Regions from separate parts of the Bradyrhizobium sp. USDA 4510 genome, predicted to be linked through region 4. Evidence: predicted binding sites of a transcription regulator. Region 4 holds the regulator's gene; each other region holds the start of a gene.
What was found. The regulator PhoB, encoded in region 4, activates phosphate uptake and scavenging genes when phosphate is short. The targets are predictions, from matches to a motif close to TGTCATNNANCTGTCAT.
Positions count from the first base shown of each region.

Region 1: ACVMDN_RS06725 (alkaline phosphatase D family protein) is a predicted target of PhoB. The motif match lies at 4,574-4,590, and genes of this name have one in related genera.
Region 2: ACVMDN_RS23185 (UDP-2,3-diacylglucosamine diphosphatase) is a predicted target of PhoB. The motif match lies at 2,182-2,198, and genes of this name have one in related genera.
Region 3: ppk2 (polyphosphate kinase 2) is a predicted target of PhoB. The motif match lies at 4,911-4,927, and genes of this name have one in related genera.

Region 1 covers NZ_JBSSBT010000001.1:1,514,292-1,522,151, forward strand. Annotated here, with positions in the region: gene ACVMDN_RS06710 (hotdog fold domain-containing protein) at 1-116, opposite strand, end outside; gene ACVMDN_RS06715 (indolepyruvate ferredoxin oxidoreductase family protein) at 333-3,806, shown strand; gene ACVMDN_RS06720 (hypothetical protein) at 3,932-4,363, shown strand; gene ACVMDN_RS06725 (alkaline phosphatase D family protein) at 4,680-6,260, shown strand; gene ACVMDN_RS06730 (aldo/keto reductase) at 6,427-7,245, shown strand; gene ACVMDN_RS06735 (hypothetical protein) at 7,315-7,545, opposite strand; gene ACVMDN_RS06740 (amidohydrolase family protein) at 7,778-7,860, shown strand, end outside.
Region 2 covers NZ_JBSSBT010000001.1:4,973,258-4,981,117, reverse strand. Annotated here, with positions in the region: gene ACVMDN_RS23200 (c-type cytochrome) at 1-559, shown strand, start outside; gene ACVMDN_RS23195 (Lrp/AsnC ligand binding domain-containing protein) at 681-926, opposite strand; gene thiD (bifunctional hydroxymethylpyrimidine kinase/phosphomethylpyrimidine kinase) at 1,121-1,918, shown strand; gene ACVMDN_RS23185 (UDP-2,3-diacylglucosamine diphosphatase) at 2,222-3,034, shown strand; gene ACVMDN_RS23180 (glycosyltransferase family 4 protein) at 3,031-4,122, shown strand; gene ACVMDN_RS23175 (threonine/serine dehydratase) at 4,180-5,169, shown strand; gene ACVMDN_RS23170 (hypothetical protein) at 6,062-6,595, opposite strand; gene ACVMDN_RS23165 (Hsp20/alpha crystallin family protein) at 6,691-7,188, opposite strand; partial or broken gene ACVMDN_RS23160 (Hsp20 family protein) at 7,271-7,719, opposite strand.
Region 3 covers NZ_JBSSBT010000001.1:1,982,350-1,990,209, forward strand. Annotated here, with positions in the region: gene ACVMDN_RS08765 (SDR family NAD(P)-dependent oxidoreductase) at 1-112, shown strand, start outside; gene ACVMDN_RS08770 (NAD(P)/FAD-dependent oxidoreductase) at 117-1,376, shown strand; gene ACVMDN_RS08775 (amino acid ABC transporter permease) at 1,435-2,103, shown strand; gene ACVMDN_RS08780 (transporter substrate-binding domain-containing protein) at 2,266-3,144, opposite strand; gene ACVMDN_RS08785 (DUF6294 family protein) at 3,318-3,740, opposite strand; gene ppk2 (polyphosphate kinase 2) at 3,893-4,756, opposite strand; gene ACVMDN_RS08795 (fumarylacetoacetate hydrolase family protein) at 5,004-6,176, shown strand; gene ACVMDN_RS08800 (Lrp/AsnC family transcriptional regulator) at 6,919-7,380, opposite strand; gene ACVMDN_RS08805 (transketolase) at 7,512-7,860, shown strand, end outside.
Region 4 covers NZ_JBSSBT010000001.1:7,322,531-7,330,390, reverse strand. Annotated here, with positions in the region: gene pstA (phosphate ABC transporter permease PstA) at 1-263, shown strand, start outside; gene pstB (phosphate ABC transporter ATP-binding protein PstB) at 260-1,078, shown strand; gene phoU (phosphate signaling complex protein PhoU) at 1,185-1,901, shown strand; gene phoB (phosphate regulon transcriptional regulator PhoB) at 2,047-2,757, shown strand; gene ACVMDN_RS34145 (GcrA family cell cycle regulator) at 2,998-3,510, opposite strand; gene ACVMDN_RS34140 (aspartate aminotransferase family protein) at 3,998-5,206, shown strand; gene argF (ornithine carbamoyltransferase) at 5,206-6,132, shown strand; gene ACVMDN_RS34130 (Hsp33 family molecular chaperone) at 6,354-7,355, shown strand; gene apaG (Co2+/Mg2+ efflux protein ApaG) at 7,465-7,860, opposite strand, start outside.

The DNA.
Region 1 (7,860 bases), 5.8 Mb from region 4:
GCGTGGGAGTCGTAGGTCTGGGCCTGCAGCATCTGCTTCGGGCTGCGCCAAGGACCCACCAGCAGATTGCCGTTCTCCACGATTTCCGTCGTGAATGCGGATTCGACTGTAATCATCCTTGGTCTCCCTTTGCGCGCCACCGTTTCAAAGATGCCGGGGTTCGGCAAGGCCTTGCAGAACGGCAAGGCCTCGCTTGGGCAACATGAGATATGTGCTGCGGCCATGGAACGGGGCTGTTCATGCATAACAAAATCAGTGCATGCTGATGCATGATCATTTCGGAAGATAATCAGACCGGTCCGGACCGGCGTGGCTGACTGACGGGGAAACTGATGGCGTTGATGGAAGTTGGACTGGACGACAAGTACCGGTTGGATACGAAACGAATCTTCCTCTCCGGTACCCAGGCGCTGGTCCGATTGCCCATGTTGCAGCGCGAACGCGACCGCGCGCAGGGGCTGAACACCGCCGGTTTCATCTCCGGTTACCGCGGCTCGCCGCTCGGCATGTACGACCACGCGCTGTGGCGGGCGAAATCCTTCCTCAGGGAACATGACATCGCCTTCGTCCCCGGCCTCAACGAGGATCTGGCGGCGACCTCGGTGTGGGGCAGCCAGCAGGTCGGCATGTTCCCCGGCGCCAAGGTCGATGGCGTGTTCGGCATCTGGTACGGCAAGGGCCCAGGCGTCGACCGCTCGCTCGATGCGCTCAAGCACGCCAATTCCGCCGGCACCTCGCCGAACGGCGGCGTGATCGCGCTGGCCGGCGACGACCATGGCTGCCAATCCTCCACCCTGGCGCATCAGAGCGAGCAGGTGTTCGCCTCAGCGCTGATGCCGGTGGTCAATCCGGCGACGCTGCAGGATTATCTCGACCTCGGCATCCTCGGCTTCGCGCTGTCGCGCTATTCCGGCTGCTGGGTCGGCTTCAAGGCGATCTCGGAGACGGTGGAAAGCTCGGCCTCGATCGTCAGCGATCCCGATCGCATCAAGATCATCATGCCCGACGATTTCGAGATGCCGCCGGACGGGCTCTCGATCCGCTGGCCGGATCCGCCGCTCGAAGCCGAGCGCAGGCTGCACGGGCCCAAGATGGAGGCGGTCGCGGCCTTCGCCCGCGTCAACCGCTTCGATCGCATCGTGCTGGATTCGAAGCCGGCGCGGCTCGGCATCATGGCGACCGGCAAGGCCTATCTCGATCTGCGCCAGGCGCTCGCCGATCTCGGCATCACCGATGCCGATGCGCAGGCGCTCGGGCTGCGCATCTACAAGGTGGCGCTGACCTGGCCGCTCGAAGCGCGCGGCGCGCGCGCCTTCGCCGAGGGCCTGCAGGATGTGCTGGTCGTCGAGGAGAAGCGCGGCTTCATCGAGGACCAGCTGGTCCGCATCCTCTACAACATGGACGCCTCCAAGCGTCCCTCGGTGGTCGGCAAGCGCGACGAGAGCGGCGCTCCCTTGCTGCCGAGCGAGGGCGAGCTGACGCCGACCATGGTCGCCGCCGCCGTGGTGGCGCGGCTGCGCCGGCTCGGTCACCGCAGCCCGCTGCTGGAGCAGCGTTTGGCAAAACTCGAGGCGTTCGATCGCCCCGCCGAGGGCACGGGCACCGCGAAGCTGCAGCGCACGCCGTATTTCTGCTCGGGCTGCCCGCACAACTCGTCGACCAAGATCCCCGAGGGCAGCCGCGCCATGGCTGGCATCGGCTGCCACGGCATGGCGCTGTCGGTGCCGAACCGCAACACCCAGACCATCTCGCATATGGGCGCGGAGGGCGTGAGCTGGATCGGGCAGGCGCCGTTCACCAGCGAACAGCATGTGTTCCAGAACCTCGGCGACGGCACCTACACCCATTCCGGCTTGCTGGCGCTGCGCGCAGCGGCCGCGGCCGGCGTCAACATCACCTACAAGATCCTCTACAACGATGCGGTTGCGATGACCGGCGGCCAGCCGGCCGAGGGCGGCTTTACGGTGTCGCAGATCGCACACCAGGTCTGGGCGGAGGGCACCAAGCGGCTCGCGATCGTCTCCGACGATCCAGACAAATATCCCGCCAATTATTTCCCGGCCGGCGCTACCATTCATCATCGCCGCGAGCTCGATGCCGTGCAGCGCATCCTGCGCGAGATCGAGGGCCTCACCGTCCTGATCTACGACCAGACCTGCGCCGCCGAGAAGCGCCGTCGCCGCAAGCGCGGGCTGTTCCCCGATCCGGCCAAGCGCGTCTTCATCAATGAGCGCGTCTGCGAGGGTTGCGGCGACTGCTCGGTGGCGTCGAACTGCGTCTCGGTGCAGCCGCTGGAGACCGAACTCGGCCGCAAGCGCCGCATCGACCAGTCGAACTGCAACAAGGATTTCTCCTGCATCGAGGGCTTTTGCCCGAGCTTTGTGATGGTGCAGGACCCCAAGCTGCGCAAGGCGGACCGCGCTGCCGCCGAACCCAAGGCGTTGTTCGCCGACTTGCCGACGCCGCCTGTGGCCGCGTTGAGCAATCCCTACAACATCCTGATCACCGGCATCGGCGGCACCGGTGTGATCACCATCGGCGCGCTGCTCGGCATGGCCGCGCATGTCGAGGGGCTCGCCTGTTCGACGCTCGACTTCACCGGCCTGTCGCAGAAGAACGGCGCCGTGATGAGCCATGTCCGGCTCGCGCCCGCCTCCGACATGCTGACCACGGTGCGCATCGCACCGGGCAATGCCAACCTGATCCTCGGCTGCGACCTCGTCGTCGCCACCAGCGTGCCAGCGCTGAGCCGCGCCGAGCGCGGCGTCACCCGCGCCGTGGTCAACGCCGATCTCTTGCCGACCGCGAGCTTCGTGATCGATCCCGATATCGACTTCGAAGCCAGCTCGATGCGCGATGCGCTAAACGGCGCGGTGACGCCTGGCGACCTCGATATCCTCGATGCCACCGGGCTTGCCACCGCGCTGATGGGCGACAGCATCGCCACCAACGCCTTCATGCTCGGTTTTGCCTTTCAGCGCGGCGCGATCCCGCTGTCGCTGGAAGCGATCCTGAAGGCGATCGAGCTCAACGGCGCCGCCATCGAGATGAACAAGACCGCGTTCTCGTGGGGCCGGCTCGCCGCGCATGATCTGCAACGCGTGGTCAGCGCCGCACGCTTCAAGAGCGCCGGCGCCGCGCCGGCCAAGAAGACGCTTGATGAGGCGATCGCGTTCCGCGCCAAATTCCTCACCGACTATCAGGACGCGGCCTACGCCAGGCGCTATCTCGACGATGTAGCGCGCGTCCGCACCGCCGAGGCGGCGGCCGCGCCGGGCTCGCAGGACCTGACGGAGGCCTTCGCAAAGGGCCTGTTCAAGCTGATGGCCTACAAGGATGAATACGAAGTCGCGCGGCTCTATTCCGACGGCGAGTTCAGCAAGGCCTTGAGGGAACAATTCCAAGGCAATTCCGGCTTGAAGGTCTTGCTGGCGCCGCCGCTGCTGGCCCAGCGCGATCCCGTCACCGGGCGGCTGCAGAAGCGTGAATTCGGTCCGTGGATCTTCACGGCGTTCGGCATGCTTGCAAGGCTGAAGGGCCTGCGCGGCACCGCCTTCGACATCTTCGGCTATACCGCCGAGCGCAAGATGGAGCGCGCATTGCCGGTCGAGTATTCGGCGATGATCCTGCGTCACCTCGACGGCAAGAAGCCGCTCGACTTGCCGCGCCTCGTGGCGCTGGCGAAGGCTGCGGAGCTCGTGCGTGGTTATGGCCACATCAAGGAGGGCAACGTCGCCCGCTACCGCACCGAATGCGCTCGGCTGGAGCGCGCGATCAGCCAGCCGCTGGCGCAGGCGGCGGAGTAAGGCCGGGGAACTTTCCACAGCCGCCCTGGTTGACCGGCAACCCTGCCTGCAAGCGGTGGCTGGATTCGTACGCCCGAGCCCCTACATGATGGCTGTCTGTTCGAGTGATTTCAGGAGGCCGTTTGATGGTCCTGAAAAACGCTTTTGTTGCAACCGTTTGTACCGCGTGCCTGGCTTTGGGCGGCGTGGCGTTGGCTGACGAGTATCGCCCCAGCGAGTTCTTCAGCCTCGATCTTTCACGCGCAGTGTTGTCGCCGAAGCCGCTTGGCCCGCCGGCGCTGTTCGAGCCCGTTCCGGTCGAGGCGAAGACCGACCATGGCCCCGATCAGCATGCGAATGTCGAGCCGCAGGTCGAGGAGCCGAAAGTCGCGCCGAAGAAAGCCGTGCGGACCACTAGGGTGACCGCGCCGCACGAGAAGAAGCGCGCGGAAGCGCGCGTGCCCGCCCGTGCCAAGCTCGCGCGCCGCCACTCGAACCCGCTCGATGCGGAGGCCCGTGACACACGGATCCAGACCTGGCCGTGCCGCACCGGCGGCATCTGCAACTGGCATCGGTGAGGCGGCGCTCTCGCGCCTCTGCTTTCTCGAAGTGCGTCAATCCTTGACCCGTCATCCTGAGGTGCGAGCGAAGCGGCCGTCTCGAAGGATGGATCGGCCACGGACGGGCCGTTCATCCTTCGAGACGGCCGCTTCGCGACCTCCTCAGGATGACGGGTTTGGTGCTTGAGCGCTCGATATCCGGGGCCGCCGTCCCAGCAGCCGCCCCCGAGTCATCCCGCCGTCGCAAAACCGTCGGCGGAGAGTCAAGAAACCGTAAGGCCGGAGTCAAGGAGCGCAGGCAAAACCTTCGTTGCGATTCGACGAAGGTTATTCGATGCCGACAGCGAACTCCGCGAGGCGGCGAGGCCTCACCCGGCGCCAGCTTCTGGTGCGCTCGGCGTCGACCGCGGCGCTGGCGGGATTCGGCGCGCTGGCAAGACCGTATCTGAGCCGCGCCGCGGATCGGCCCGCGATTGCGGGCATCCAGTCCGGCGACGTGGCAAGCGATTCCGCTGTCATCTGGGCGCGCGCCGATCGCGCCGCGCGGATGCACATCGAATGCGCCGCGGTCGAAAGCTTCGCCAGCATCCTGCGCACCGTGTCCGCCGATGCGCTGCCCGAGCGCGACTTCACCGCCAAGCTGCTGCTCGACGGCCTGCCGCCGGGCCAGGACCTGTTCTATCGCGTGCGCTTCGAGGACCGCGAGGGCACATCAGGCGAAAGCCGGGTCGGCCATTTCCGAACCGCGCCGGCCGACCGGCGTCCCGTCTCGTTCGTCTGGTCCGGCGACGTCGTCGGGCAGGGCTGGGGCATCGACCCCGCGCGCGGCGGCTTGCGCAGCTACCGCACCATGCTGGACGAGCGTCCGGACTTCTTCATCCATTCCGGCGATCACATCTACGCCGATTGCACGGTGCCGTCGGAGCAGAAACTCCCAAACGGTGAGATCTGGCGCAACATCGTCACCGAGGAGAAATCCGTCGTCGCGCAGAGCCTCGATCAGTTTCGCGGCAACTACAAATACAACTGGCTCGACGAGAGTTTCCGCGCCTTCCACGCCGAGGTGCCGATGTTCGCGCAGTGGGACGACCACGAGGTGGCCGACGACTGGTCGCCACTCGGCACCACCGATGCGACCGGCTATGAGGCGGACGGCAGCTCGCGCCTGGTGGCACGGGCACGCCGCGCCTTCCACGAATTCATGCCCATGCGGCTGATGCCGGAGCGCGATGGCCGCGTCTACCGCAAGATTCCCTACGGGCCGCTGCTCGACGTCTTCATCATCGACATGCGCTCCTATCGCGATTCCAGCTGGAACAAGCAGGGCGATCCGGACCACGCCTGCATCCTCGGCCAGAGCCAGCTCGCCTGGCTGAAGCGGGAGCTGGTGGCGTCGGATGCTGTCTGGAAGGTGATCGCGGCGGATCTGCCGATCGGCCTCGTCAGCCTCGATGCGGTCGCGCTCGGCGACGGGCCGCCCGCGCGGCGCGAGCACGAGATCGCCGATCTGTTGTCCTTCATGAAGCGCGCCGGGGTCCGCAACACGGTGTGGCTCACCGCCGACATGCACTACACCGCCGCGCATCACTATGATCCGAACCGCGCGGTGTTCCAGGAGTTCGAGCCGTTCTGGGAGTTCGTCTCCGGTCCGCTGCATGCCGGCACCTGGTCGCCGGGCGAGCTCGACAACACCTTTGGCCCGAAGGCGATGTACCAGAAGGGCTGCTCGGCCGAGCAGGGCGACAATCTCGCGCCGTGCTTCGGGCTGCAATTCTTCGGCCGCGTCGACATCGACGGCAAGACCGGCGTGATGACGGTGACGCTGAAGGACGTCGACAACCACGACCTCTGGTCGGTCTATATCGAGCCGCGGCCGGACGCGCGGCCCGGCCAGATCATGGCGCAGCACATCTAGCGCCGTCTCTGATCCGTCGCGACATCTTGATTGCCGGCGTCTTGCCCGAGGGCCCGGTTTGCGGGCAGACTGCGTGTCGGCAGTCCTGCCAATTTCATTCCCACGAAACGATTTGCTGGCGTGACGTCGTCGATGGCATCGGCGTCCCACGCGTCAGGAGCTATCCATGGAAAATCTGCAGACACAGGGCATCAGCCTGCCGCAGCTCGGGCTCGGCACCTTCCGCATGCAGGGCGATACCTGCCGCGCGGCGGTCGAGAGCGCGCTTGGGCTCGGCTATCGGCATATCGACACCGCCGAGATGTACGGCAATGAAGAGGCGATCGGGGCGGCGATCGCTGCCTCGAATGTCGCGCGCAGGGACCTGCACGTGACCACCAAGGTCTGGCACGAGAACCTGGCGCCGGATGCGATCCGGACAGCGTTCGACGCCAGCCTGAAGAAGCTGCGGCTCGATCACGTCGATCTCTATCTGGTGCACTGGCCGTCGCGGAGTATGAAGCTGCCTGCCGTCTTCGAGACGCTGATGAAGCTGAGGGAGGAAGGCCGCACTCGCGCGATCGGCGTCGCCAATTTCACCACCGCGCTGCTCAAGACCGTGGTCGAGGACATCAAGGCGCCGATCGCCTGCAACCAGATCGAATATCACGCGATGCTGGACCAGACGCCGGTGCGCAAATATCTCGCCGCGAAATCGATCCCGCTGGTGGCCTATTGTCCGCTCGCCCAGGGCCGCTTCGCCACCGACGAGACGCTGGCGAAAATCGGCAGCAAGCATGATGCGACCGCGGCGCAGGTGGCGCTGAAATGGCTGCTCGATCAGGATGGAGTGGCGGCTATTCCGAAAGCCTCGCGCGCCGAAAGCCAAAAGGCCAATCTCGACGCACTGAAGGTCAAGCTCGACGACGCGGACCGCAAGGCGATTGCCGCGCTGCCCAAGGACATGCGCTGCGTCAATCCGGGGTTTGCGCCGGCGTGGGATTGAGGCCGCTGGCCCTGAGGAAGCAGAAAAGAAAATGGCTCCGTGAGGAGCCATTTTCCGTTGTGTCGGTCCTTAGTAGTGATGACGCTTGATGATCACCGTCCGGTCATGGCCGTGATGCCAGCCATGATGCCAACCGCGATGCCAGCCACGGTCATGGCGCATTTCGGCGCGTGCGCCCCAGCCGCGGTCCCAGTGATGATGACCGCCATGTCTGATCACGACCGTCTCGGCGCTCGCGATCGACGGAACGGCCACCGCAAGCGCACCAACCGCCGCGAGAACAAAGCCAATCTTTTTCATCTCATCCTCCTCAAATAAGCGAAGAGAAAACCGTACGGAGATTGAAACGTTCCGCAGGAATCAGAGGAGTTTTCTGAACGCTTGTTCAGCAACTGCCTCGAACGCTGCTGCCGTCGCGTGTTGGTGCGCACAACCGATGAGCGAGCGCACGGGCGGCTTTCCCGGCCTTGCCTAACCGCTGCGTCCGACGCATCATCGCGCCATAAAAATCAATGTTCGGGGGGACGTTGCCATGAGCGAATTTTCACGCCGGGATTTTTTGAAAGTGACGGGATCGGCCGCTGCCGCAGCCATCGCGAGGCCGGCCGCTGCGGC
Region 2 (7,860 bases), 2.3 Mb from region 4:
TCAGCACGCCAGGGTCAGCGATGTGCGCGACCTGTTCGCCTATCTGAAGACCTTGCCGCCGGTCGCCGGCAAGGTGCGCGACCATGATTTGCCGTTTCCGTTCAACATCAGGCGCAATGTCGGGGTCTGGAAATTCCTGTTCATGAACGGCAAGCCGTTCATCGCGGATGCAAGCCGCTCGGCGCATTGGTACCGCGGCGCCTATCTCGTCAACAGCTTCGGCCATTGCGCCGAGTGCCACAGCCCGCGCAATGTCCTCGGCGGCATCGTCACCGCGCAGCGCTTCGCCGGTGGTCCGAATCCGGAGGGCGAAGGCTGGGTGCCCAACATCACGCCGAGGGGGATCTCGGACTGGAGTGTGAAGGATATCGCCTATTTCCTCGAGAGCGGCCAGACGCCGGACGGCGATAGCGCGGGCGGATCCATGGTGCGCGTGATCCGCAACACCTCGCGACTGTCGTCGTCGGACCGCGACGCGATCGCCGAGTACATCAAGTCGCTGCCGCCGGTCGAGGGACCGCCGAAGCCGGTGAAGAAGGAGAAGGAGAAGGAGTTGTAAAGCGGGATGGGTTTGGTTGAATCGGCTCGCCGCGGTTTCGGTTCACCTCTCCCAAAGGAGAGGTGAACTCTCGATGCCGTTCAAGCTCGACCTCATCTCATCATGCTCTCGCGGGCGCGTCCTACTTCGCGCCGAACGCCTTGAAGGTGATGATCGTGAGGGTGTCCTGGATGCCCGGGATCACCTGAACCTTTTCGTTGATGAAATGGCCGATGTCGGTGTCGTGGTCGACGTAGAACTTGACCAGGAGGTCGTAGTTGCCCGCGGTGGAATAGATCTCGGACGCAATCTCGGCCTCCGCCAGTGCGTTGGCGACGGTGTAGGACTGGCCGAGCTTGCATTTGATCTGGACGAAGAAAGGAACCATCAAAGTCGTCTCCGGGGATTTCCGCGACTATAGGCCCAAAACGGGCGGCCAAGGCAAGGGGGCGAGGCAGGGGGGCAAGGTGAGGCCAACTTGCGGTAAGTCAGGCGAACTTGCTGCCGATCGGCGGCCGGGCTAGGACAGGCCATGGTCTTGTTCGTGATGGTCTCATTCGTATCAACCACTGGCGCTGCAAGATGACGCCGGTCGCGCTCACCATTGCCGGCTCGGACTCCTCGGGCGGGGCGGGCATCCAGGCCGACCTCAAGAGCTTTGCCGCGCTCGGGGTCTATGGCGCCTCCGCGATCACGGCGCTGACCGCGCAGAACACCATGGGGGTCAGCGGCATCCATCCGGTGCCCGCGTCATTCGTCGCCGCCCAGATCGATGCGGTGTTCTCCGACCTCGAGGTCGGCGCGGTCAAGATCGGCATGGTGGCGCAGGCCGACACGATCGCAGCGATCGCCGATGGGCTGAGGCGCTGGGCGCCGCGCCATGTCGTGCTCGATCCGGTGATGGTCGCAACCTCCGGTGATCGGCTGCTTGCCGCCGAGGCGGTCGATGCGCTGAAGGTCCTGCTGTTTCCGCTGGCCTCGCTGATCACGCCGAACCTGCCGGAAGTGGCGGCGCTCTTGAACGACCCGGTTGCCTCAAGCGAGGCCGACGTCGAGCGACAAGGCAAGCGATTGCTGGCGATGGGATGTCGCGCGGTGCTGGTCAAGGGCGGCCATGGGCACGGCGCCGAGAGCATCGACTATCTGATCGACGCCGAGCACAGCATCGCGCTAGCTGCGCCGCGGATTGCGACCGCCAATACGCATGGCACCGGCTGCTCGCTGTCCTCGGCAATCGCCGCAGGGCTCGCGAAGGGCGAGAGCATGGAGACCTCCGTGCGCAACGCCAAGGCCTGGATCACGCAGGCGATCGCCGAAGCCGATCGCTTCGCCGTCGGCCACGGCCATGGGCCGGTGCATCACTTCCACGGATATTACTGACGCTCTTGTAGCCCGGATGGAGCGCAGCTAAATCCGGGACCAGTTCATCCGCGGATGCAGGACCCCGGATTGCGCTTCGCTCCATCCGGGCTACGCATTCGATCGCTTCGCTGTTCCATCGCGCTGTGCAGGCAACACAACGCCTCTTCCCCACAGCCGCGACCGCCGATGTCGCCAGATTGTCGCACGCTGCTGTTATCCGCAGAGAAGCGGCGTACTGCTGATTCTCGTTAACTGTTTGTGGGGCCTTGGGTCGCAGGGATCGTCATCGCCTTGTCATAGGAATCTGTTAGGTGCACAGGCATGGGAAGTGACTCCTTGAGTGAAGAAAGTCCCGAGCGGCACTTTCGCACTTTGTTTATCTCCGATGTCCATCTCGGAGCCCGCGGTTCGCAAGCCGACCGCCTGCTCGACTTCCTCCGTTCTCACGATGCCGACACGATCTACCTTGTTGGTGATATCGTCGACGGCTGGGCGCTGAAGTCGAACTGGTACTGGCCGCAGACCCATAATGATTTCGTGCAGAAGATGCTGCGCAAGGCGCGCAAGGGCGCCAAGGTGATCTACGTCCCGGGCAACCACGACGAGTTCCTGCGCAAATATTACGGCACGCATTTCGGCGGCATCGACGTGGTGGAGAACACCGTTCACACCGGCGCCGACGGCAAGCGCTACCTCGTGATCCACGGCGACATTTTCGATCTCGTGGTGCAGAACGCGCGCTGGCTCGCCCATCTCGGCGACAAGGCCTACGACTTCGCGATCCAGATGAATCGCTTCGTCAACTTCTTCCGCAAGATGTTCGGCGTGCCGTACTGGTCGCTGTCGCAATGGGCCAAGCTGAAGGTCAAGAAGGCGGTGAACTATATTGGCGCGTTCGAGGCGACGCTTGCCGGCGAGGCGCGGCGCCACGGCTGCGACGGCGTGATCTGCGGCCACATCCACTACGCGACGATTCATGACGAGCACGGCATCCGCTACATGAATTGCGGCGACTGGGTGGAGAGCTGCACCGCGCTCGCCGAGCACGAGGACGGCCATTTCGAGATCATCACCTGGACCGACCCGGTGCGCCGGATCGCGCCGGTTCCGCGAGTGACGGCACGCGCTGCATGACGCATATCCTGGTCGCGACCGATGCGTGGCATCCCCAGGTCAACGGGGTTGTCCGCACGCTGACCATGATGGCACAGGCGGCGAAATCGCTCGGCGTCGAGGTGAGCTTCCTGACGCCGGACGAGTTCCGCACCTTCGCGATGCCGAGCTATCGCGATCTGAAGCTGGCGCTGCCCTACCGGGCCAAGGTCGCAAGTCTGATCGAGGCGGCGAGGCCCGACAGCATCCATATCGCGACCGAGGGCCCGATCGGGCTTGCGGTGCGCCGCTATTGCCGCAAGCGCGGCCTGCCGTTCACGACGAGCTTCCATACCCGCTTCCCCGAATACGTCTCGGCGCGGACGCCTGTCCCGGAAGCCTGGGTGTGGCGCGCATTGCGCTGGTTCCACCGGCCGAGCCGGGCGGTGATGGCGGCGACCCCGGCGCTGGCGGCCGAGTTGCGTCAGCGCGGCTTCCGCAACGTGGTGCTGTGGTCGCGCGGCGTCGATACCTCACTGTTCCATCCGCGCGACGTCGATCTCTGCCTGCCGCAGCCGGTCTATCTCAGCGTCGGCCGGGTGGCGGTGGAGAAGAATCTCGCGGCCTTCCTCGATCTCGATCTGCCGGGAACCAAGGTCGTGGTCGGCGACGGCCCGGCGCGGGCGGCGCTGGAGCGGAAATATCCGGACGCCGTGTTCCTCGGTGCTCGTCATGGGGAAGAATTGGCTGAGATCTACGCCGCGGCCGATGTGTTCGTTTTCCCGAGCCGTACCGATACGTTTGGTCTGGTGCTGCTTGAAGCATTGGCGAGCGGCCTGCCGGTTGCCGCTTTTCCGGTCACCGGTCCCCGCGACGTGATCGGCGCGGCGCCGGTCGGCGTGCTCGACGAGGATCTGCGCCATGCCTGCCTGGAGGCGCTCAGCATCCCGCGGCAGGCCTGCGTCGATTTTGCCGCGCTCCACACCTGGCAGGCGTCGGCCCAGGTGTTCATCGATCGCTGCATGAACGTCCGCCCCGCGCCGCCGGACGGCGAGGGGGAGGCGCTCGAATTCGGTGCCGAGGAGCACCATTTTGTGGCCCTGCCGGCCAGCCAGCCGATCTCGCACTAGACAAATTCACGCTAAATCGTCTTGCCGGGCTGCGCCCCGCCGCGATACAAATCGCGAATGACGGACACCGTTCTCAATCCACCCGTCGCTGTCGCGGACATCGATGCCGCCGCAAGGGTGGTCGCGCCGTTCGCGGTGCGCACGCCGCTCCTGACCTTCCCCGTTCTCAACGAACGCGTCGGCAGCCAGGTTTTCCTCAAGCCCGAAATGCTGCAGCGGACCGGATCGTTCAAGTTTCGCGGCGCCTTCAACAAGCTCGCCTCGATCCCGCAGGACAAGCGGAGCGGCGGCGTCGTCGCGTTCTCCTCGGGCAACCACGCCCAAGGCGTTGCCGCGGCGGCCAAGATCCTCAACATGCAGGCGACCATCGTGATGCCTGCGGACTCGCCGATCACCAAGCGCGAGCGCACCAAATCCTACGGCGCCGAAGTCGTGCTCTACGACCGCGATCGCGACGACCGCGAAGCGATCGCCAACGGCATTGCCGGCAGGCGCGGCGCGACCCTGGTGCGCCCCTACGACGATCCCTTCGTGATCGCGGGCCAGGGGACCGCCGGCCGTGAGATCGCCGAGGACATGGCCGCGCTCGGACTGACGCCCGACATCGTGGTCGCGCCGGCTTCAGGTGGCGGATTGATCGCGGGTGTTGCGACCGCTGTGAAGGCGAAATATCCGCAGGCCCAGGTGATCGTCGCCGAGCCCGCGGGCTATGACGATCATGCCCTTTCGCTCAAGGTCGGCCATCGCGAGGCGCATGCGGTTGCGCCGCGCACCATCTGCGATGCGCTGATGGCGATGATGCCGGGCGAACTGACCTTCGCCATCAACAGCAAGCTGCTCGCGAATGGCGTCAGCGCCTCAGACGACGAGGTCGGCGCTGCCGTCGCCTTTGCCTACCGCGAACTCAAGCTCGTGGTCGAGCCCGGTGGCGCGGTCGGGCTCGCCGCGCTGCTCGCCGGGCGGATCGATGCCAAGGGCAAGAACGTCGTCATCGTGCTGTCGGGCGGCAATGTCGACGCCGACCTGTTCGCGAAACTCGTCGCCTGACGCCAGCATGTTGAGAAGAGGCGCGGGCAGGGCGGTGGTCGCTTCTGCCCCGTTTCGTTGCGCTGCACGACGGATCAGTGCCTGAAGCCGCCACGATGGCCGCCGCCAACTCGGCCGAAGTGCGAGCTTGATGAACTTGAACGGACGGCGGTGTGGCCGTCACCTGATCTCGTCCGGCTGATTGGTGTGCCTGCCGCGGTATCGCCGAAGAAATAGAAATCAGAAGTCAGCGACGAGCTTTCCCACGGCGCCTGCCGACCGTCGGTCGTTGAGTTGACCTCGAGGCGAACGCGCTTGAACGGCTGCTCGATCGGCAGATTGGGCTTGCGCGCCAGCGGCAGGGCGCGTTGGTGATCCGCGTTGTTGTTCGAATCTCGTTAGCGCCTAGATCGAAACGTCGTTGGGCTTCTTTTGTTTGGAAATGTCTTTGCCAGTTCAATCCTGGCAGTGGCAGCCACGATGACGGCCGACCGCAAGTGATCAGTCGGCTGGCTAGAGCGCGATGAGATTGGGTTGAATCATCATCGCGCTTTAGCTCTTTTGTTTGAGCGTGATCTTTTCGGAAAACCGCTTCGCACTTTTCCGGATCATGCTTAGTTTGAAGGACGCTTGAATGCCGGATCAGTTAGCGCCCGGCTAAATGCGCTGACCATTGCTGCCGCCTCATGATCTCCACGATCATCGAGGATCCGATGAAGCGCCTTCGCACTCTCCTGCAATCCAGACAAGAGCGATGGATCGCGTTCGCACAAGACCCCTGCGATACACAGCGCAAGGGCCTCCGTGCCTATCTTTGCTTGGGCTAATGGATCTGCCGCCATCTCTCTCGCCTTTCATCGGACAGTGTCGAAGTCACGCCGCCTTGTCGATCGTCCGCTGTCGACTCCGGGCTTCAGTTTGTATGATGATGTTCGCTGTTGGAGGCGATCAACCCTTTTAATTCCTCGACAAGACGCCGCTTGATGAAGCTACGTTCGGCGTCCGTCAGTTGAGTGTCTAACAGCCTTCGGTACCGCCGTACATTTGCTTCGCGGGTCCACCGAGCATTCGCGCGAGATATCCTCAGCGGGCCGTGCCGCCTCGACGCAGCATGTCGTTCGGAATCGGAAACGGCACATACAGGCTTGCTGAAACGAGGTGTCCGCATGGCCATACCGGCGCGCGGCGGCGGATCACTTTCGTCGTCCAGACGTTTCAGCGCCGCCAGGATCTCGGCAAGGCGCAACCGGTGCGGAATGCCGGGCACCTCCCGAAGAGCCGGTTGGGATTCGACGACGTACATATCCGACGCCCAGGACGAGAGGATGACACGCTTCTCGTCCGTCGAGAGCCCAGAGTCATTCAATACATCGCCCGGTGAATTGTAGTGGGATACTGAATGAAAAAGCGGTTCATTGATGTTGGCGTTACGATTGACCTGGCTCATGGCAGTGTCTCCTGCTTTCTCCTTTCGTCCAGAGACGGGGTTGATAGAGGCCGGGATAGAGGTCGGCGACGGTTATGCGCCGCCGACTTCTGGCTTCAGTTGCTGTTGATCGCGATACGCTTGACATTCGACTTTGACTGCTCAGACTTCGGCAGCGTCACGGTGAGGACGCCGTTCTTGAAGTCGGCCTTCGCCTTGTCTTCCTCGACGCCATTTAGCGGAATCTGGCGCTCGAAAGCGCCGTAGTACCGCTCGCTGACGAACTTTGAATCGTCGCTGCGTTCGGCTTTCCTCTCGCCCCGGATCGAAAGGACGCCATTGGTGATTTCAACCCGAACATCCTTTTCGTTGAGACCTGGGAGTTCGGCGGAAACCGTAACCTCCTTATCGGTCTCATTCAGTTCTAGGCGTGGCCAGTTAAACTGGCCCTCCATCAACGGAGTGTTGACGCGACCGAATGAGCCGAAGCCGCGGAAGGCGTCATCGAACAGGCGATTCATCTCGCGGTGAAGCGTGAGAAACGGATCGAACGCCTCACGTCCCGTTGAGAGTTCTTGACCTTTCGTCCAGGGAACAAGATCCCGAATACCCATGATATCCTCCTTGACATGCAGCTGATCACGGCACCGACGGCTATCGTCCGTGCGTAACTTGACCCAACATCATGAAGCGGGCTCAGGCCGCCTTCTGCGTGATTTGTCCGGCAGGAGCGCCACTTCCGATGGCAATGCGCCGAGGCTTCATGGCCTCAGGGATTTCGCGCACGAGCTCGATCCGTAGCAGACCGTTGTCGAACGTTGCCGTCTTTACTTGCACGTAGTCGGCAAGGTTGAACTGTCGCTTGAACGGACGCGCCGAGATACCCTGATAGAGGTATTCGTGCTGGTCCTTGTCGCCCCTGCGACCTTCCACGGTCAGGACGTTCTGCTCGGCCGTCACAGAATCTCATCCTGACTAAAGCCAGCCAGCGCCACCGAGATCTGGTAACGGTCCTCTCCGAGCCGCTCGATATTGTAAGGCGGGTAAGTGTCTTCGGACCGATGCTGGGTCTCGTCGAGAAGACCGAAGAGGCGGTCGAATCCAATGCTCGAACGCCACAGGGGAGTGAAATCGTACGTCCTCATAGCCAAATCCTCCTGAGAGCAAGATGGGTACGAAGGAGCGCAAGACATTCGGTGCAAGACACCTGTCCGGCGCCCTGTTCGCTCTGCCGAGCCCGACCTGGCGCCCGGCACCGCCGTAAGCGGCAGAAATCCAATTAGAAA
Region 3 (7,860 bases), 5.3 Mb from region 4:
GCTGGCCGAGGCCGACGAGGTCGCGGCCGTCGTCGCCTTCCTGCTGTCGCCGGAAGCATGCCACGTCACTGGCGCGACGCTGCCGGTCGATGGCGGGCTGACCTTGATGTGACGCCATGAGCGAGGGCGAACCAACAGAGCAGGTCGATGTTGCGGTGCTCGGTGCCGGTATGGTCGGCGTCTCGGCGGCCCTCGCCGCGCAACAGCGCGGGCTCTCCGTCGTCGTCGTCGATCGCCGCGAGCCCGGCAGCGAAACCTCCTACGGCAATGCCGGCATCATCTCCTCGGGCTCGATCCTGCCGCTCAATACGCCGTCGCTGCTGAAGAACCTGCCGAAATATCTGACCAACGCGCATCCGGCGTTGCGCTGGAACATTGCGTGGGCGCTCGCCAATGCCGGCTGGGTGATGCGCTTCCTCGCGGCGGCAACGCCGTGGCAGACCAAACCGCGCGCCGCCGCGCTGCACGGCCTGATCGGGACCTCGCTGAAGCTGCATCGCGACTGGATCGTGCAGGCCGGCGCCAGCCATCGCATCCGCGAGACCGGCTGGCTCAAGGCCTGGCGCAGCGACGGGCTCGCCGCCGCCCAGGCCGAGCAGGCAGCGCTCGCCGAGTTCGGCATCAGGAGCGAGGTGCTTGATCGCCAGGCGATCTCCGCGCTCGAGCCCAACATCATTCCTGCCTATAGCGTCGGCCTGCTGCACACGCAGACGGCATCGGTCGATTCACCCGGCGCAGTGGTCAAGGCCTACGCGCAGATGTTCGCCGCTGGCGGGGGCACGATCAGGCAATCCGGAATCCGGCGGATCGAGCCGCACGGCGACGGCTGGCGCGTGCAGCTCGCCGACGGCGAGATCGCCGCGCGCCATGTCGTGGTCGCGCTCGGGCCGTGGTCGGCCGAGCTGCTGCAGCCGCTCGGCTATCGCGTGCCGCTGGCGTTCGAGCGCGGCTATCATCAGCATTTCGTGCCGAACCCGGCACGCAAATTGCTGCGGCCGATCCATGATGCGGAAGGCGGCTTTCTGATGACGCCGATGGAGCAGGGCGTTCGCGTCACCAGCGGCGTCGAGCTCACCGCGCGCGACGCGCCGTCGAATTTTTCGCAGCTCGAGGCGGTGGTGCCGATGGCGCGCAGCGTGGTTGAATTTGGCGATGCGCTCGGCGAGCGCTGGCGCGGCGCGCGGCCGACGCTGCCCGACAGCCTGCCGATGATCGGCGAGGCGCCGCGACATCGCGGGCTCTGGCTCGCCTTCGGCAACCAGCATATCGGCTTCACCACTGGCCCCGGAACGGGCGCCGCAATTGCGGCGATGATCGCGGGCGATGCGCCGCCGTTCGAGGTGCGGGCATTTTCGCCCGCCCGGTATATCGCGTGACTCGCGCGAGACCGCCTGCAATGCTTGGCGATCAAGCGCGCGGCAACCGAGGGGCAGGATGAACTACGTCTGGGATTTCGGCATCCTTGCCAAGTACAGCCATCTGTTCTGGCTCGGGCTCGGCTGGACCATCGCCTACACGATCGGCACCATCATCCTCGGGACCCTGATCGGCCTGATCGTCGGCATGCTGCGGCTGCGGCGCATTCCCGTGATCGACTGGCTCCTGATCGCCTATATCGAATTGTTCCGCTGCACGCCGCTGCTGGTGCAGATCATCTGGTTCTACTACGCGTTTCCGGTCGTGATCGGCGTCAACATCCCGGCGCATGTCGCCGCCGTCAGCGTGCTGTCGCTCTATGGCGGCGCATTCTACGCCGAGATCGTGCGCGGCTCGATCGAGAGCGTGCCGATCGGGCAGTGGGACGCGGCGAAGGCGCTCGGCTTCCGCGGCTGGCGCCTGATGCGGCTCGTGATCCTGCCGCAGGCGCTGAAGCCGATGATGGCGCCCTATGTCAACCAGTCGGTCACGCAGCTCAAGAACACCTCGCTGGTCTCGATCATCGCGGTACCCGATCTCGTCTACAACGCGACCTTGATCAACGCCGACACCTACCGGCCGCTCGAGGTCTACACCATCGTGGCGCTGATCTATTTTGCGATCCTGTTCCCGTCGACGCTGGTGGCGAGGCGGTTGGAGCGCGGGCTGACCTACGACAAGGTGTGAGTTGCCTGACCTCTCCCGCTTGCGGGGGAGGTCGGATCGCATCGTTAGGTGCGATCCGGGTGGGGGCTCTCTCCATACATAGGGTGTCGCTTGTGGCGACACCCCCACCCCGGCCCTCCCCGCAAGCGGGAGAGGGAGATCACTGCCGTCTCGGCAATCGCCTCAGATACTCAACTCCACCGGTACATCCTCGGGCTTGACGCCGGCAAGGCCGAGGCCCTTGACGAACCATTCGCGCATCTGGCCGATGCCGCGGTTGTAGTCGATCCACACCGAGAGAAAATCGCGCCAGCGCTTGTCGGCTTCGCGCCGTACCGCCGTGCCGCTCGCGATCGTCACCGATGGCGAGGCCAGGATCTTGTAGGTGCCGAGGTTCGGGTTCTTGGCGATCGCGGTCAGCCCGAGCACCAGCGCGTTGACCACGCAATCGACGCGACCCGATGACATTTCCAGCATCACCTCGTCGCGCGACTTCAGCGACTTGATGGTGGCGTTCGGCGCAAAGCGGCGCGCCACCGCCTCGTTGGCCGAGCCGACGTCGACCGCGATCTTGACCTCGGGCTTGTTGATGTCGGCCCAGGTCTTGGCTTCCAGCCCCTTCTTCAGCATCGCGCCGAACGGATGCGGGAACACCAGATTGGTGAAATCGACCACCAGCGCGCGCTGCGGCGTCGGGTTGAGCGCGAAGCCGAGGTCGATCTTGTTGGCCTGCAGATCAAGGATTGAATTGCCGTAGGTCGACTCGACATACTCCAGCTTGACGTCGAGCAGTTTGGCCAGGTCGTTGGCCATCTCGATCGAGAAGCCGGACCAGGTGCCCGAGGCGAGGTCCTTGTTGAAATAGGGCAGCTCGCCCGGCAGCACCGCGATCCGCAGCACCTTGTTGGCCCGGATGCGATCCAGCGTGTTGTCGGCTGGCGTCTGCGCCGAGGCCGGCGTTGCCATCGCGGCCGCGAGCGCCGCGCCGCTGCCGATCCCGAGCGCATAGCGCAGCGCGTCGCGGCGATCTTCGGAGATTTTGATGTCGTCGGATTGAGTCAAGCGGGCCTCCCTGCACCAGATCGGGGGAAGCCTAGCGTCGGTATCCGGTGCCAGCAAGTGCGCGCGCCTGCACCATTGGTAGGCAAGGCGAGGGCGCGGTCGCCTACGTGCCGGACTTCACCTCTCCCGCTTGTGGGGGAGGTCGAATAAGCCGCGAACCGCGCCCCTAGGGGTTAGCAACGATAGGTCATGTTCGCCCCTGTGACCGAAGAAAAGAAAACGGCGGGGAAGCTCAGTTCGGCTACCCAATCGAGCACTTGGTTGTCTGTCTGGGTTTCTGGACTTGAAAGGTGTGGAAATTGAAAAAGCACCGTCCCGTGAATGTCCAAAAGAACGAGACGATCGATAACCCAAACATCACCGTCGTCGGTCGAGAAAAATTTTGCCAGCAATTCTGCTGTTCCGTCAGAACGAAGCCTGAGAGTGGGGCCGTTGTTCAGGGTGCCGTTCAAGAAGCCGGACAGCTTGCAATCGCCGTAACGAATAGGCGCGCTCCAACTGAGGTCAAGGGTTTGGATAGCATGTGTCGCAACACCCTTATAGCTTTCTGGCTGGTCGGTCGCCGAGCTTTTGCTTTCAAGATGTTCTTTCAACATAGCGTACGCCTCCTTCTAGCCCGCGAATTGCGAGCAACCTCTGGTTTAAAGGGAGGGCGCAAAAGGACCAGTGAGCTGCCTCACAATCTCCAATCGCGATTTAGTGATCCTCCCCGTAAGCGGGGGAGGACAGAGCGTGCTCGTGCCCAGAATCAATATCGTCCCGGCACGTACATCTCCTGCGGGATCGGGCCGCGGTGATAGTCCGGGTTGCGCACCCGCGGCGGCAGCACCACCGGCTGGTGGGTGACCGCCTGATAGGGGATCTGGCTCAAGAGATGCGAGATGCAGTTGAGCCGGGCGCGCTTCTTGTCGACTGCATCGACGATCCACCACGGCGAGTCCTGCAGGTGCGTGCGTTCCAGCATCGTTTCCTTGGCCTTGGTGTAGAGCTCCCAGCGGGTCCGCGCCTCGACGTCCATCGGGCTCAGCTTCCACTGCTTCAGCGGATCCTGGATCCGCATCGAGAAGCGGAACGCCTGTTCCTCGTCGGTGATCGAGAACCTGTATTTCAGGAGGACGGTGCCGGAGCGGATCAGCATGCGCTCGAATTCCGGCACCGAGTTGAAGAATTCCTCATACTGCTCGTCGCTGCAGAACCCCATCACCTTCTCGACGCCGGCGCGGTTGTACCAGCTGCGGTCGAACAGCACGATCTCGCCGCCGGCCGGCAGATGCGAGACATAGCGCTGGAAGTACCATTGCGTGCGCTCGCGCTCGTTCGGCGCCGGCAGCGCCGCGATCCGGCAGACCCGCGGGTTGAGCCGCTGGGTGATGCGCTTGATCACGCCGCCCTTGCCGGCGGAATCGCGGCCCTCGAACAGCACGACGACCTTCTTCTTCTCGTGCTGCACCCAGTCCTGCAGCTTGACCAGTTCGCCCTGCAGCCGCAGCAATTCGCGGAAATAGAACTTGCGGTCGATCGACGGCCTGCCGGCGGCGCCGTCATGGTCGAGCTCGTCGAGCCTCATGTCGTCGAGCTCGAGCTCGAGTTCCTCGTCGAGGCTGTCGGCCATCTCCTGATGGATGCGGGCGCGCAAGGCTTCATCCCGCAAGGCTTCGTCCCGCAAGGCTTCATCCCGGGAGGCTTCGTCGGTGAGGGCTGAGGTCGTCATGAAGGTCCGTCTTTCAGTGTGTTAGATGGATCGGACGGCAGCATTGACGGGCGATGTTACCCCTCTATGACAATGCCGTGACCGCTGTTTCACGCCGCCGGGCGGACTGTGCTAACAAGCCGACAAAACCAAAAAGGGAGATGTGCCGATGATTTCGCTCACGCCAAAAGACGTCCTGCCGGAGGACGGCACCGCCGGCACGCTGGTCGGGCGGGTCTGGTTGCCGCAGGCCGGCGGGCCCGCCGTCGTCGCGGTGCGGGCAGACGGTGTGTTCGATGTCACGGCGCGGTTCCCGACGGTGAGCGCGCTCTGCGAGGAAAGCGATCCCGCGGCCGCGCTGCGCGCCACGGGCGGCGAGCGGATCGGCGATTTCGAGGCGATCCTCGCCAACACCCCGCCCGACGGCCGCGACAAGGCCAGGCCGCACCTGCTGGCGCCGGTCGATCTCCAGGTGCTGAAGGCCGCCGGCGTCACCTTCGCGATCTCGATGCTGGAGCGCGTGATCGAGGAGCGGGCGCGCGGCAATCCGTCCTCGGCGGACGCGATCCGCAAGGAAGTGGTGCGCCTGGTCGGCGACGATCTCTCCAAGCTGAAGCCCGGCTCCGAGCAGGCGGTGAAACTGAAGCAGGTGCTGATCGATCAGAATGCCTGGAGCCAGTATCTCGAGGTCGGCATCGGTCCCGACGCCGAAGTGTTCACCAAGGCGCCGACGCTGTCCTCGGTCGGATCAGGCATGGATGCCGGGCTGCATCCGAAGTCGACCTGGAATAATCCGGAGCCGGAGGTCGTGCTTGTTGTCTCCGCCGCCGGCAAGATCGTCGGCGCCGCGCTGGGCAACGACGTCAATCTGCGCGACTTCGAGGGGCGCTCGGCGCTGTTGCTGTCGAAGGCCAAGGACAACAACGCTTCCTGCGCGATCGGCCCGCTGCTCCGGCTATTCGACCAGACCTTCTCGCTCGACGATGTCAGGAAGATGGATGTCGGCCTGACCGTGACTGGCGCAGACGGCTTCGTGCTCGAGGGCCATTCCTCGATCAGCAAGATCAGCCGCGACCCGACCGATCTGGTCGCCCAGACCATCGGCCCCGTGCATCAATATCCTGATGGATTTGCGCTGTTCCTCGGCACGATGTTCGCGCCGGTCAAGGATCGCGATGCCAAGGGCGAGGGTTTTACCCACAAGCGCGACGACATCGTGACCATCGCCGCGCCGCAGCTCGGCAAGCTGGTCAACCGGATGCGCAATAGCGACGAATGCGAGCCCTGGACCTTCGGCGTCGGTGCGCTGATGAAGAACCTCGCACAGCGCAAGGTGCTGTGAGGATCAGGACGGGGCGGCGAGTCCACTACCTCGGCCACTTCGTCGGCCGTGTGCGGCCTGTCGCGTGGCGGCAGGTCGGCGCCGAGTTGCGCCGACAATCCGGCGACGTTCAGCCGCCTCTCGCAGCGCGTTGAACGACGACGATGGTGACTGTGCCGAAGCGTCGGCGTTGTCGAACATGTTCAGAAACCTGCGCGGCAGATCGACCGTGTGGCGCAACTTGAGCGCGCTAAAACACGCGGAATTTGCCGCTTTTTCCTAGCTTTATGTGAACCAGTTCATCCTCGTTCGCGCCGGTCCGCTCCAGCATATCGGCTCGACGCGAACAGAAGGAGTCGCGGACATGAGCGAGCAGCCATCAAACGGAATGCCGGATTGGCTCACCACCGATATGCTGGTCATTGCCGTCTCACTGGCCATCATCGTGATTGGGATATGGATCGCGCCGTAGCCTGGTTGTCGCGGCGAGGCCGTCCAGCCGGGCAGGGCGCCAGCGCCAATCACTGGGTTGCCCGACGGCGCAAGCCTCTTTTGCAAAACGGAACGAGATGCAAAGCTCGGACGATTCACACACTCAGTGCCGTCCCTGCGAAAGCAGGGAACCCATAACCCCAAATGCAAATTGTTAAGCGATGCTGCAACGACGAGTCCCTCTCACAACAACTGCTGCGCCGTATGGGTCCCGGCCTTCGCCGGGACGACACTGTGGGGTTGGCGTCATTCGAGTGACCAACCAACGCCCTCACACCGGCAACGCCGTCGAATACTTCACCTGGCTCAGCGCAAAGCTCGACTCGATAGAGGCGATGCCGTCGAGCCGGGTCAGCTTGTTCTTCAGGAATGCCTCATAGGAGGAAAGGTCGGCGGCGACGACGCGCAGCAGATAGTCGCGGTTGCCGGTCATCAGATAGCATTCGAGCACCTCGTCCCATTTCGAGATCGCGCGCGCGAAGCGGTTGAGGTCTTCCTCCTTCTGCCGCGCCAGCTTGATCGAGATGAAGACGGAGACGTGCAGCCCGATCGACTTCTGGTCGACGGTTGCGATGTAGCGAGAGATCACGCCGCGCTCCTCGAGCAGCTTGACCCGGCGGTGGCAAGGCGACACCGACAGCCCGACCTTGTCGGCGAGTTCCTGCATGGTCATGCGGCTGTCGGTCTGGAGCAGACTCAGGATCTTGCGGTCGATGGCATCGAGGGCAGGCATTGGGATGAACTCGTCAGTTGAAGTCGGATCGTGGGAATTTATCCCAATTTTTCCTGTGCTGTCGCGTGGAATTGAGATTTTCGCCGCCGCCTGCGGCAGTAACATTCCGGCATATCGCCCGGAGCATTGCCATGGGAATCGCGCCTGAACGCCTCGACATGCTGTCCGCCCTGGCCCGCAAGGTGCTGTGGCTGTCGTCATGGACCATCCATCACGCCAACCATGTGCGGCCCTCTACCGACGGGTTGAAGGTCGGCGGCCACCAGGCCTCGTCGGCCTCGCTCGCCAACATCATGTCGGCGCTTTATTTCTCGGTGTTGCGCCCGCAGGACCGCGTCGCGGTGAAGCCGCATGCGAGCCCGGTGTTCCACGCCATCCAGTATCTGTTCGGCCACCAAACCCGCGACAAGCTGGAGAATTTTCGCGGCTACAAGGGCGCGCAGTCCTACCCCTCGCGCACCAAGGACAGCGACGACGTCG
Region 4 (7,860 bases):
TGATCACCGGTGTGCTGCTGGCGACCGCCCGCGTCGCCGGCGAGACCGCGCCGCTGCTGTTCACCGCGCTGTCGAACCAGTTCTTCAGCCTGGATCTGACCAAGACGATGGCCAACCTGCCAGTGACCATCAACAACTTCGTGCAGAGCCCCTACGCCTACTGGAAAGAGCTGGCGTGGAGCGGCGCGCTGCTCATCACATTCACCGTGCTCGCGTTGAATATCGGCGCGCGTATCCTTGGTGCCGAAAGGGCCGCAAAATGACCGAGCTTTCCGTCTCCACGACTGCCGCAGGCCACATTCCCCAGGTTCCGCTGCCGGAAGCGCCGCCGAAAGTCACGGTGCGCAACCTCAACTTCTATTACGGCGAGCACCACGCGCTGAAGAACATCAACCTGGCGCTCGGCACCAACCGCGTCACGGCGTTCATCGGCCCGTCCGGCTGCGGCAAGTCGACCCTGCTGCGCATTTTCAACCGGATGTACGACCTGTATCCGGGTCAGCGCGCGGTCGGCCAGCTGATGCTGGACCAGACCAACATTCTCGACCCCAAGCTCGACCTCAACTTGCTGCGCGCGCGGGTCGGCATGGTGTTCCAGAAGCCGACGCCGTTCCCGATGACGATCTACGAGAACATCGCCTTCGGCATCCGCCTCTATGAGAAGATCTCGAAGTCCGAGATGGACGACCGGGTCGAGAAGGCGCTGCGCGGCGGCGCGCTGTGGAACGAGGTCAAGGACAAGCTGAACGCCTCCGGCCTGTCGCTCTCCGGCGGCCAGCAGCAGCGCCTGTGCATCGCGCGCACCGTGGCGGTGCGTCCCGAGGTGATCCTGTTCGACGAGCCGTGCTCGGCGCTCGACCCGATCTCGACCGCCAAGGTCGAGGAGCTGATCCAGGAGCTCTCCGAGGACTACACGATCGCGATCGTCACCCACAACATGCAGCAGGCGGCGCGCGTCTCCGATAAGACCGCCTTCATGTATCTCGGCGAGCTGATCGAGTTCGACGACACCAACAAGATATTCACCTCACCGAGCGATCGGCGCACCCAGGACTACATCACCGGCCGGTTCGGTTGACCGGCGCATGATCCGGAAAAGTGGAAACCGGTTTTCCGATCAGGTCATGCTAAAATTCAGGACACGAAACCATGATCCCCGGGATCATGGTTGAGGGAGACAAGCGATGGCTTCTGAACATACCGCCAAGGCATTCGACAGCGACCTGCAGGAGTTGACTCGCCTGGTCGCCGAGATGGGCGGCCTGGTCGAACGGATGATTACCGAGTCGGTCGACGCGCTGATCCGTCGCGACGTCGCGCTCGGCAAGCGCGTGGTCGCCGCCGACATCGAGATCGACAATCTGCAGCGCAACATCGAAGAGCGGGCGGTGCTGACGATCGCCCGCCGCCAGCCGATGGCGATCGATCTGCGTGAGATCGTCAGCGCGATGCGCGTCGCCACCGACCTCGAGCGGATCGGCGACCTCGCCAAGAACATGGGCAAGCGCGTCGCGGCGCTGGAGAGCGATTTCCAGCCGCTGAAGCTGATCCGCGGCCTCGAGCACATGACCGACCTCGTGCTGTCGCAGGTCAAGTCGGTGCTCGACGCCTATGCCGCGCACGACCTGCCGGCGGCGATGAACGTCTGGAAGGGCGACGAGGAGGTCGATGCGATCTGCACCTCGCTGTTCCGCGAACTGCTCACCTACATGATGGAAGATCCGCGCAACATCTCGTTCTGCATCCATCTGATGTTCTGCGCCAAGAACATCGAGCGGATCGGCGATCACGCCACCAATATCGCCGAGACCGTGTTCTACATGATCGAGGGCCAGCAGATCACCGACAAGCGCCCGAAGGGCGACATGACCACTTTTGCCACCACGGTGCCGGGCAACTGAGGCATGATCGGCAAGCACGGAACCGGCAAGAGCGAAACTGGATGATCCTCGCGACAAATCGTTTCCGCGGGGACTATGCTCAAGGAAGTAAGCGTTTCGGTTTGCGTCTGGGCAACGGATCACCACAGAGAAAGAACTTAAACCGATGAGCGCACGCATTCTGGTAGTCGAAGACGAGGAAGCGCTGACGACGCTGTTGCGCTACAATCTCGATGCGGAAGGCTACGATGTCGAGACGGTGGGGCGCGGCGACGATGCGGATACAAGGCTGAAGGAGCGCGTTCCCGACCTCGTGGTGCTGGACTGGATGCTGCCGGGCCTGTCCGGCATCGAACTGTGCCGCCGCCTGCGGGCGCGGCCCGAGACCAAGCAGCTTCCGATCATCATGCTGACCGCGCGCGGCGAGGAAAGCGAGCGCGTGCGCGGGCTTGCCACCGGCGCGGACGATTACATCGTCAAGCCGTTCTCGGTGCCGGAGCTGCTGGCGCGGGTGAAGGGCCTGTTGCGCCGCGCCAGCCCGGAGCGGCTTGCGACCGTGCTGACCTACGGCGACATCGAGCTCGACCGCGAGAAGCGCCGCGTGGCGCGCTCGGGCCGTCCGATCGATCTCGGGCCGACCGAGTATCGCCTGCTCGAATTCTTCCTTGAGCATCCCGGCCGCGTGTTCAGCCGCGAGCAATTGCTCGACAGCGTCTGGGGCCGCGACATCTACATCGATGAGCGCACCGTCGACGTGCATATCGGCCGCCTGCGCAAGCTGCTCAATCCGGGCCGCGAGCAGGATCCGATCCGCACTGTGCGCGGCGCCGGCTACGCGCTCGACGACCGCTTTGCCAAGGCCGAGCCGCAGCCGTAACGGCCATGCGGCATTCATAAACCGCAACACGGCGTCGTCCCGGCGAAACCCGGGACCCATACGCTGCGGCCAGCGCAATCGGCACGCGGCCAGACGGCTTTCTAACAACACCCATTCGTGGTTATGGGTCCCGGCCTGCGCCGGGACGACGCTGGTGATATAGCCGGGCTGGGTCACACAAAAAAATCCCCGCTTTCGCGGGGATTTGTCTTTGAGGTCTTCCGTCGTTTTCCCGAGTGCTCACTTGATCTGCGGTTTCGCCGACGGCCGGCGGCGATCGGCGGCGGGCTGGTAGGCGACGCGCGAGTGATGCGCGCAATAGGGCAGGCCGCCGAGCGCTTTGCCGCCGCAGAAGAAGAATTCCGGGCTCGAGGGATCGCCGACCGGCCAGTGACAGGTGGCCTCGTTGAGCTCGAGCAGCGACAGCCGCTGGCTCATCGGCACCACATTGTCGTAGGAGATCGGATCGGGCTCCATCTCGGCCTCGAAGGCGTGCGCCAGCGCGGTGTTGCCGCGCGAGACCGGGCGCGCCACCCGCATCATGTGCTGGGCGGGGCGGGCCTTGCGCTGCCGCGGCGCGGCCGTGGAGGGTGCCTTGGCGCGGCCGGAGAGGCCGAGCCGATGCACTTTGCCGATCACGGCGTTTCGCGTCACATTGCCAAGTTCCGCCGCGATCTGGCTGGCCGACAGGCCGGACTCCCAGAGCTTCTTCAGCTGCTCGACGCGATCGTCGGACCAGGTCAATACAGTCATCGCATTCTTCCCTTCGCGTAGCGCCGGCCAATCATTGGAGCGGCGCTGCGAGCCAATCTGGACAAATATCCCTGCGGCCAGAATCCCTTAGCCCTCGCCGGGCACGGTGTTGCGCCCGAACGTTTACGCGAGACACAAAGGCTACTTAGAGGGTCCAGTACCGCCGCACGAGATGTCGTACCCGACAGGCCAAACGCTACAATATGGCGTGACTCTGGCGCAAGAGTCCGCGGTCGTGCGTCCACATGTTCCCACACAGTTAAGCATCGCGATGAGGCTTTTCCACCGCACCGGAATGCTCCGGATTGCGCTCGTTTCGCATTGCAGGAAGGCCACTTCGTGGCGATTGACACTTACCGACCGCAGCATAGAATGCCCGCCACGTGCCGCCCGCAAAGGCGGCCGTTTTGTTTTCCGAAGCTGGCCGTTGCTGCGCTGGCGTCAAGGCGCGCGGCAATTGTCGGCTTAAAAACCGTCAGTGATCGTCATGACCAACGCTGCCACGTCGCATCTGCTCCCCGTCTTCGCCAGGGTCGATCTCGGTTTCGAGCGCGGTGAGGGCGCCTGGCTGATCGCAACCAACGGCGACCGCTATCTCGATTTCACCTCGGGCGTCGCGGTCAACGCGCTCGGGCACGCGCATCCGCATCTCGTCAAGGCGCTGCAGGAACAGGCGACCAAGCTCTGGCACATGTCGAACCTGTTCAAGAGCCCGGACGGCGAGGTGCTTGCCGCGCGGCTGTGCGAGCAGAGCTTTGCCGACTTCGTGTTCTTCTGCAATTCCGGCGCGGAAGCGATGGAGGGCGTGATCAAGCTGGTCCGCCACTATCACTTCTCCAAGGGCCATGGCGAGCGCTACCGCATCATCACCTTCGAGGGCGCCTTCCACGGCCGCACGCTGGGCACGCTGGCGGCGACCGGCTCGGCGAAATATCTCGAGGGCTTCGGCCCGCCGATGGACGGCTTCGACCAGGTGCCGCATGGCGACATCGACGCGGTGAAGAAGGCGATCGGTCCGCACACCGCCGGCATCCTGATCGAGCCGGTGCAGGGCGAGGGCGGCGTGCGCTCGGCGCCACAGGCGTTCTTCAAGGCACTGCGCGCGCTGTGCGACGAGCACGGCCTGCTGCTCGCCTTCGACGAGGTGCAGACCGGCATGGGCCGAACCGGCGAGCTGTTCGCCTACAAGCGCACCGGCGTCACGCCGGACGTGATGTCGCTGGCCAAGGCGCTCGGGGGCGGTTTCCCGATCGGCGCGGTGCTGGCGACCGCGCAGGCCGCGGCCGGCATGGCGCCCGGCTCGCACGGCTCGACCTTCGGCGGCAATCCGCTCGCGGTCGCCGCCGCCAATGCCGTGCTCGACGTCATGCTGAAACCCGGCTTCTTCGAGCATGTGCAGAAGATGTCGCTGCTGCTCAAGCAGAAGCTCGCCTCCGTCGTCGACCGCTATCCCGGCGTGCTGTCGGAGGTACGCGGCGAGGGGCTGTTGATCGGCGTCAAGGCCGTGGTGCCGTCGGGCGACCTGATCGCAGCGCTGCGCAGCGAGAAGCTGCTCACCGTCGGCGCAGGCGACAATGTGGTGCGGTTCCTGGCGCCGCTGATCGTGACCGAGTCCGAGATCGACCAGTCGATCACCGCGCTCGAGCGCGCCTGCGCGACATTGTCGGTGGCGCAGCCGAAGAAGGCGGCTGGATAATGAGCAAGCCGGTCCGTCACTTCCTCGATATCAACGAGCTGCCGCTCGGCGAACTGCGCAACATGCTGTCCGCCGGAGCCGCCATGAAGGCGAAGCTGAAGGCGCATGAGAAGGGCAGGAAGCCGCTCGAAGGCAAGACGCTGGCGATGATCTTCGAGCGCCCGTCGACCCGCACAAGGGTGTCGTTCGACGTGGGCATGCGCCAGCTCGGCGGTGAATCCATCATGCTGACCGGCGCCGAGATGCAGCTCGGCCGCGGCGAGACCATCGCCGACACCGCGCGCGTGCTGTCGCGCTATGTCGATGCGATCATGATCCGCATCCTCAACCATGACGCGCTGCTCGAGCTCGCGGCTCACGCCACCGTTCCCGTCATCAACGGCCTGACCCGGCGTTCGCATCCCTGCCAGGTGATGGCCGACCTCATGACCTATGAGGAAAACCGCGGCTCGATCGAGGGCAAGACCGTGGCCTGGACCGGCGACGACAACAACGTGCTGGCCTCCTGGGCGCATGCCGCCGAGCGGTTCAAGTTCCAGCTCAATGTTGCGACCCCGCCGGAGCTGTCGCCGAAGAAGCCGATGCGCGACTGGATCAAGGCGACCGGCGCGCCGATCATGCTCGGCACCGATCCGGAAGCCGCCGTGCGCGGCGCCGACTGCGTCGTCACCGACACCTGGGTGTCGATGGGCGACAAGGAGGGCGAGCACCGCCACAACGTGCTGCGGCCCTATCAGGTCAATGCCAAGCTGATGTCGCTCGCCAAGCCGGACGCACTGTTCATGCACTGCCTGCCCGCGCATCGCGGCGAGGAGGTCACCGACGAGGTGATCGACGGGCCGCAATCCGTGGTGTTCGACGAGGCGGAAAACCGCCTGCATGCGCAGAAGGGCATTCTGGCCTGGTGTTTCGACGCGGTCGCGTAGTCGGAGATCAGTAAGCGTTGTCGTCCCGGGCAAGCGAAGCGCGACCCCGGACCCATAACCATCGCTGTCAATCGTTGCGAAGGCTGGGGCACCAGCTTGATGCAAGCAACTCACATCGGTGGTTATGGGTCCCTGCTTTCGCATGCTTTCGCAGGGACGACGGAAACATCCGCGTTAGTGAACCCCTTTATTTCATGGTCCGAGACCCCAGATAGAGCGCCATGGTTTCACAATCCCCCGACATCAAAATCACGCCCGAGGCGCCGGTTCGCGCGCCCTCAGCGGTTCCGGTCGACGATGCCGTGCTGGCATTCGAGGTCGGCGCGCTGGACCTGCGCGGCCGGCTGACCCGGCTCGGCCCCGCGCTCGACGAGATCCTGCACAAGCACGATTATCCGCCCGCGGTCGGCAAGCTGCTCGGCGAGGCGATCGTGCTGACCACGCTGCTCGGCTCGTCGGTCAAGTTCGAGGGCCGCTTCATCCTGCAGACCCGGACCGAAGGTCCGGTCTCGCTCCTGATCGTGGATTTCCAGGCGCCCGACCGGCTGCGCGCCTATGCGCGCTACGACGCATCGCGCCTCAAGAATGGCCAGAGCTCGGGCGAGCTGCTCGGCAAGGGCCACCTTGCGATGACCATCGATCAGGGCTCCAACACCAGCCGCTACCAGGGACTGGTCGCGCTCGACGGCGGCGGCCTGGAAGAGGCGGCCCACGAATATTTCCTGCGCTCGGAGCAGATTCCGACGCGGGTGCGGCTTGCGGTCGGCGAGGAGATGCGCGGCGGCGAGGGCGGCAAGCTGCACTGGCGTGCCGGCGGCATCCTGCTGCAATTCCTGCCCAAGGCGCCCGAGCGCGCCAAGCAGGCCGATCTGCATCCCGGCGATGCGCCGGAAGGCACGGCCACGCATAGCGTGCCGGACGATGACGCCTGGGTCGAGGGCCAGTCGCTGATCTCGACCGTCGAGGACGTCGAGCTGATCGATCCCGATCTGTCCGGCGAGCGGCTGCTCTATCGCCTGTTCCACGAACGTGGCGTGCGTGTCTTCAACCCGCAAACGCTGCGCGCGCAGTGCTCCTGCTCGCGCGACGCGGTGTCGTCGATGCTGAAGAGCTTTGCGCCGAACGACCGCGCCGAGATGGTCAAGGACGGCAAGGTCGTCGTGACCTGCGAGTTCTGCTCGTCGGTGTATGAATTCACTCCGCAGGAAGCCGGCGTGGAGTAGACGCGTTCGTCATCGTAGCCCGGATGAAGCGCAGCGAAATCCGGGGCCGCTCCAACCGCGGATGCACCTGCCCCGGATTGCGCTTCGCTCCATCCGGGCTACGCAGGCGTCAGTTCAGCACCCTTTTGCCGCCCGGGCTCGGGCTGTCCAGCGAAAATGTCGGCACGTCGATGTCGAAGCGCTCGCCGGCTTCGGTGACCATCTGATAGCTGCCGGTCATGAATCCGGAGGCGGTCGGCAGCGGCACGCCGCTGGTGTATTCGAAGCGTTCGCCGGGCGCGAGCACCGGCTGCTCGCCGACCACGCCCTCGCCGCGCACCTCCTGGCGGCGGCCGGTGGCGTCGGTGATGATCCAGTGCCGCGTCCGCAGCTGCACCGTATCCGGGCCCGAATTGACGATCACGATCTTGTACGACCAGAAATATTCGCGCCGGTCGACCGACGAGCGCTCCGGCATGAAGTTCGGCTCGACGGTGACTTCGATCTGGCGGGTAACGGCGCGGTA